2 regions of the Bacillus sp. N1(2025) genome follow, and region 2 is predicted to be linked to the other one. Evidence: riboswitches for the same ligand, from Rfam matches in the RefSeq annotation. Region 2 holds a riboswitch; the other holds the start of a gene.
What was found. A riboswitch is a leader RNA that binds a small molecule or an ion and turns the genes downstream of it on or off. The one in region 2 is predicted to bind glycine.

Region 1 (3,424 bases), on a different contig from region 2:
ACGATAAGGCGTCCTGTTCTTCCATTGCCGTCATAAAAAGGATGAATGTATTCATAGTAGTAATGAGCTGTCATGTAACGATACAGCTGGGGATGTGTTTCATCATGAAGATAAGCAATTAAAGCCTCAAGCGCTTTTGTTATCTTCTGTTCAGAATTAACGCCGATATGGGTCGTCATGTTCCCATCGTTCACTTCAACATAGCCTTTTCTGAATAGCTCACCATCCGGCGCATCTTCTGCTCCGATTTCATCTGCGACCAGCTCGTCATATAATTCCCTAAAGTCATGAATGCTTGTAAACGACGGAATTCGGTCTATAAATTGATATGTTTTCATCAATCCGACAAACCGCTTATGTGAGGGCTCGGATTGTTCTAACGCTTTAAGAGCCTCTTTCAATTCTTTTTTTGTACTGCGAATTCCTTCAATTTCATTATTACTCTGTGCTTCATTAATAATTAATTTATCAAAATAAGGTTTGACGGCAAATTCGGGGAGCTGACTGATAAGGGATGAAATTTTGGAACTGTTTAACAACACTTCATTATTCAGCTTCATGAGTTTATGTGTATTCACATAGAATAACTCAAATGAATCGCCCGTGGGTCGGCCTTTTCGGAACCCCCGTATGTTTAATGATGTTGAATAACTGCCATAGCTGCTTGTTCTCTTTTTACATTCTTTCTCATATGAATCAGCATCCATTTTATAAAAAAGCTTAGATAACTTCTCATACTTCATATTATCACCTCGCTTAATTTAAATTCATACACTTTTTTAAAATTATACAATCATTATAGCCTGATTTCTAACAAATATTCTCGCTTTCCAAACAAAACAAAAAACGGCATACTGCATGGCAGTACACCGTCTGAAGCAATTCAATCTGTCTTTCTCCCTCTCGCCCGATAGATAAGAAATAATCCAATAAACCACAGCGGCGTCAGCAGCAAAGCCGGGCGCGTTGCATCCGCAAACAGCATAATCACCAGAATGACGGCAAACAGCGCCAGCACGGCGTAATTGATAAACGGCGCAAACGGCGCCTTGAAAGACGAGCTTGCGTGTAAGTCCGGACGGGTTTTTCTGTATCTGATATGACAGACAAGAATCACGCCCCACACCCAAATGAAACAAATCGCGCTGATGGTTGTCACGATGCCAAAGGCCGCTTCCGGTATCAATTTGCTTAAAAGAGCGCCGGCTGACAGCACAATAACCGATATCCATAATGCGCGGCTCGGCACATGATTTTTATTCAGCTTCGCAAAACTTGCAGGCGCCTGTTTCGTTTTGCTTAAGTTATACAAAATCCGGCTTGTTGAAAACATCCCGCTGTTACAAGCAGAAGCAGCAGACGTTAATACGACAAAATTAATGATTCCCGCGGCTAACGGGATGCCGACCAGACTGAAGGTCTTCACAAAAGGACTTTCCGCCGCATTCAGCTGCATCCACGGGTTAATACATAAAAGAATGAGCAATGCCCCGACGTAGAAAAATAAAATCCGCAATGGAATTTTATTGATAGCGGACGGAATATTTTTTTTCGGATTTGACGTTTCCGCCGCCGACACACCCACTAATTCCACACCGACATAGGCGAAGATCACCATCTGGAACGAAAGCAAAAAACCTGAAAGTCCGTTCGGAAACAAGCCGCCGTGCTCCCACAGATTCGCCGCTGAAACCGTTCCGGTATGCGTTTTGAACCCAATCACCAGCAGAACCACACCGATGACAATTAACGCGAGAATCGTGACTACCTTAATTAAGGCGAACCAAAACTCCAATTCTCCAAAAATCTTAACCGTTAACAGATTAAGCCCTAATAAAATGAGCAAACAGATAAGTGCCGGAATCCACTGCGGAATATCAAACCAATATTTCACATACACACCGACGGCGATCACATCCGCCATAGCCGTCATAATCCAGCAAAACCAGTAGGTCCAGCCGGTGACAAACGCTGCACGCGGCCCTAAATACGCCTCGGCAATATCCGTTAATGATTGGTAGCCCGCTTTAGATAACAGCAGTTCTCCCAGCGCCCGCATGACGAAAAAAAGCGCAATACCTACAATAAAATACGCAAAGATGATAGAAGGACCCGCCAGCTGAATCGCCTTACCGGACCCTAAAAACAATCCGGTGCCGATCGTGCCGCCAATGGCGATCAGCTGCACGTGCCGATTCGATAAGTCCCTCTTTAGCTCTCGCTGCTCCACATCTGACTCCTCCTTACCTCTCTAGTGAACGACGAGCAAAAAAAGCCAATAAAAAAAGAGATTGGATGCCCTCCAATCTCATGGTCATAAGAATATCAAATTATATTTGCGCCGCTGACAATCAACAGCATGACAAATACATATTCGGTACTCTTCTGTCCTTTTGCCTGAGATTGTGAACCCTTCGGCGCCGCGGAAAACCCGCGGTCTCTCCAGAAGCCGCTCCTGCTGTAGTGCGACCCACAGCAATCATAGCCTGCTACGTATTGAGTTTCTGATAGAAATACCTATCAGCTAACTTTTTATTCTAATGGAAGTTGAATTCATTGTCAATAGGGGGATGAGCTTCACGGCGTTATCCCGGTCCAATTTTCGATGCCTGAAGCGCCGTATTTTCCGTTTTCATTGTCTCAAAAAGGCGTTATGCGGTACTATCATATAAGGTCTAACAATTTAAACATTATGTCATACTTTAAATTCACCTTACCATACAATTGCTCGTAAATAAAAAGGGGATGGACGAGATTGGAAACGAAATATTTAGATCTGCTCGCACAAAAATACGATTGTGAAGAAAAAGTGGTCACGGAAATCATTAATCTGAAAGCGATACTGAACCTGCCGAAAGGAACCGAGCATTTCGTCAGTGATCTGCACGGGGAGTATCAGGCATTCCAGCACGTGCTGCGGAACGGTTCAGGAAGGGTAAAAGAGAAGATCCGCGATATTTTCAGCGGCGTCATTTACGATAGAGAAATTGATGAGCTGGCGGCTTTGGTCTATTATCCTGAGGACAAACTGAAGCTGATCAAACATGACTTTGATACGAAAGAGGCACTAAACGAGTGGTATAAAGAAACGATTCATCGGATGATTAAGCTCGTTTCTTATTGTTCTTCCAAGTACACCCGCTCCAAATTGCGCAAAGCGCTGCCCGCCCAATTTGCTTATATTTCCGAAGAGCTTCTGTACAAAACAGAACAAGCCGCCAACAAGGAACAATACTATTCCGAAATCATAGAACAGATCATTGCGCTCGGCCAGGCCGATAAGCTCATCACCGGTCTTGCCTACAGCACGCAGCGATTAGTGGTCGACCATCTGCATGTTGTCGGCGATATTTACGACCGCGGACCGCAGCCGGATAAAATCATGGAAGAACTGATCAACTATCATTCAGTGGATATTCAATGG
Region 2 (3,424 bases):
GCTGAAGGAACCATTGCAGGTAAATCTGTGTCGCCCTGTATTCAGTAAAAATAATGACTTTATCATTAATCTTTTGGATCAAGTCAACAACTTGAATCGCTTTTGAGTTTTGCGTGACTTGATTGATGCGGTCCATTAAATTAGCGATCGTCTGATCATCGAATGCGGGCGCTTGTTTGTCTTTTTGGTCAAGCATTTTTTTGAGCGTCATATACACGGCTTCCCTGCTTGAACAGCATTCTCTTTGCAGCGTCATAATGGAAAATGCGCTTGCGGGCTTTTCCGTGCCGTTTTTCAGTGCGACGATGTCATCGTAAAGCGCCTGTTCCGTCGGTGAAAAGGTGATCGGCACTGTTTCCACGTGGCGCTTCGTCCATGTAAGGCCGGTGTCGCTCCGCGTGTTGCGGATCATCACCTTATTGACGAGTTCTTTCAAATGCTCATGAGCGTCAATCCCGTCCTTCTGATTGAAGGTTTCTTGAAATCCGCTTTCGTTTCCTAAATGGCCGGGCTTTAACAGTGACACTAAATTGAAGATTTCTTCGATCCGGTTTTGAATCGGCGTTGCCGTCAAAAGCAGGCAGTATTTCTTCACAAGACTTCTCGCAAATTCATAATTTTTCGTTTTGCTGTTTTTGAGCTTGTGCGCCTCGTCAATAATGACGAGATCATACGGAATAGAAAGGACAATGTCTTTGTGAGGCGAGCGTTTGGCCGTATCAATAGAAGAAACGACGATATCGCACTGTTCCCACACATAGCTTTTCTTCTGTTCAACAGCGGGTATTAAAAACTTCTCCTGAAGCTCTTTCACCCACTGGGAAACGAGTGATGCCGGCACAAGAATCAGGATTTTTTTGGCCAGCCCGCGAATCATATATTCTTTTAAAATCAGGCCCGCTTCCACCGTTTTTCCGAGCCCCACTTCATCAGCCAAAATCGCCTTGCCGTTCATTTTTTCAACGACTTTCTGCGCGACCTCAAGCTGATGGGGAAGCGGAGTGAAATCGGGCAGGTATAAAGGAGCCCTCAATCCTTCAAATTCAGGAATGGCAAGGGTCTGCTGGACTTCAGCCGACAGTTTGTACATCTCCCAATTTGACCAGGGACCGTCCGTTTTCAGCCGCTCAGAAAACTCTCCCGGCCAGTTTGCATCAAATATGATCTCTGCTGTCATATGTAACAAAACCGCCTTTCTTTTAAAAAACTGATTTATCATAATTTTTGTTGCCGGACGTAAATGAGGGTGGTAGGATATAAGTAATGATTTCACTAAAAGATATTGCTTTAGTATGTCCATAAAATTGGTAAATATGAGCGAATGACAGCAAGGGGAGAGACTCGGACGAAAGATGGGCGTCCGGGCGCCGAAGGAGCAAACTGCGGAGTGAATCTCTCAGGCAAAAGAACTCTTGCTCGACGCAACTCTGGAGAGTGTCTGCACTTAGAAGAAGCAGGCCACCAAAGGGGACGTCTTTATGATATGTTCATAAAGTAAACTTTCAGGTGCCGGGACAGAGAAACCTTCATTTTCATGAGGTGTTTCTCTGTCCTTTTTTATATGTTTTTACAATGCGCCAATGACTGAAGGGGGAAGATGATGCTGAAACGAACACCGCTTTATGACGTGTATAAAGAATACGGCGGAAAAACGATTGATTTTGGAGGATGGGAGCTGCCGGTTCAATTTTCTTCTATTAAAGAGGAGCATGAAGCCGTCCGCACAAAAGCGGGCCTGTTTGATGTGTCCCATATGGGGGAAGTTGAAGTATCCGGTAAAGACGCCCTGTCTTTTCTCCAAAAAATGATGACAAATGACGTTGCCGATTTAAAGCCGGGAAACGCGCTTTATACCGCCATGTGTTATCCTGACGGCGGTACGGTGGATGACTTGCTGATCTATCAGAAAAGCGAGAGCTGCTATCTGCTCGTGATTAACGCGTCTAATATTGAAAAGGACATCGCTTGGCTGACGGAACATACGGAAGGCGATGTCACGCTGACGAATCAGTCTGACGGGATTTCACTGCTTGCCGTTCAGGGGCCGAATGCTCAGTCGGTTCTTACGAAGCTGACTGAATGTGATTTGTCCTCCTTAAAGCCGTTTACGTTTATTGACGAGGCGGACGTTGCCGGACGACAAGTCCTGCTTTCAAGAACAGGCTATACCGGTGAAGACGGATTTGAGTTATATTGCCGCAATGAAGATGCGGTTCATCTATTTAAGGAGATACTTGCAGCGGGAGAGCATGAAGGCCTCGTTCCGTGCGGCCTCGGCGCCCGTGATACGCTGAGATTTGAAGCGAAGCTTGCTTTATACGGTCAGGAATTGACGAAAGATATTACACCGATTGAAGCCGGAATCGGATTTGCCGTGAAACACAAGAAAGATTCCGATTTTTTCGGGAAGTCTGTATTGCGCGAACAGAAAGAAAAAGGAGCCCCGCGAAAGCTGGTCGGACTTGAGATGATTGAAAAAGGGATTCCGAGACACGGGTACGCCGTGAAAAAAGACGGTGTTCCGATCGGTGAAATCACGACAGGCACGCAATCTCCGACTTTAAAGAAAAATATCGGCCTTGCCTTAATCAAAACGGAATTCAGTGAAGTCGGAACGGAAGTAGAAGTGGAAATCCGTAAAAAAACGGTAAAAGCGAAGATTGTCCGCACACCGTTTTATAAACGTCCAAAACAGAGCTGAAAAAGGAGAGTCATATGAAGCATCGATATTTGCCCGCGACAGAACAGGATAAAAAAGAAATGCTGAAAGCCATCGGCGCAGAAACAATTGATGAACTGTTTGCCGATATTCCGGAAAATGTACGGTTTCAAAAAGACTACCGCATTAAACAAGCAAAGTCAGAAACTGAGCTGACGAGAGAGCTGACGAAGCTTGCGGCGAAAAATAAAGACGCTGTTACATATGCATCTTTTCTAGGCGCAGGAGTGTACGATCACTACCAGCCGGTTATCGTCGATCATGTGATATCCCGATCAGAGTTTTACACGGCATATACGCCTTACCAGCCTGAAATCTCACAAGGAGAGCTGCAGGCGATTTTTGAATTTCAAACGATGATCTGTGAATTAACGGGAATGGATATCGCAAACTCCTCTATGTACGACGGGGGAACGGCGCTGGCGGAAGCGGCGATGCTTGCGTCGGGCCATACGAAAAAGAAAAAAATCGTCATTTCCGCAGCCGTTCATCCGGAATCACGGGATGTTTTGAAAACATACGCAAAGGGCCAATATATTGAGGTTGTAGAGGTGCCCGCGAAAAACGGCGTCACAGATCTTGAAGCATTGGAACATGCCGTTTGTGATGAAACGGCAGCCGTGATCGTCCAGTATCCGAACTTCTTCGGACAAATCGAGCCGTTAAAGGACATTGAGCCGCTCGCACATAAAGGAAACAGCCAGC

Region 1: linked by a shared signal. The riboswitch ahead of ACNFN4_RS05490 (amino acid permease) and the one ahead of gcvT (glycine cleavage system aminomethyltransferase GcvT) in region 2 are both predicted to bind glycine.

What each region holds. Positions count from the first base shown of each region.
Region 1 covers NZ_JBLTJB010000002.1:119,503-122,926, reverse strand. The annotation lists gene ACNFN4_RS05495 (Fic family protein) at 1-743, opposite strand, end outside; gene ACNFN4_RS05490 (amino acid permease) at 884-2,230, opposite strand; glycine riboswitch at 2,376-2,456, opposite strand; gene fbp (fructose-1,6-bisphosphatase) at 2,756-3,424, shown strand, end outside.
Region 2 covers NZ_JBLTJB010000001.1:577,116-580,539, forward strand. The annotation lists gene ACNFN4_RS03265 (DEAD/DEAH box helicase) at 1-1,177, opposite strand, end outside; glycine riboswitch at 1,322-1,422, shown strand; gene gcvT (glycine cleavage system aminomethyltransferase GcvT) at 1,601-2,701, shown strand; gene gcvPA (aminomethyl-transferring glycine dehydrogenase subunit GcvPA) at 2,716-3,424, shown strand, end outside.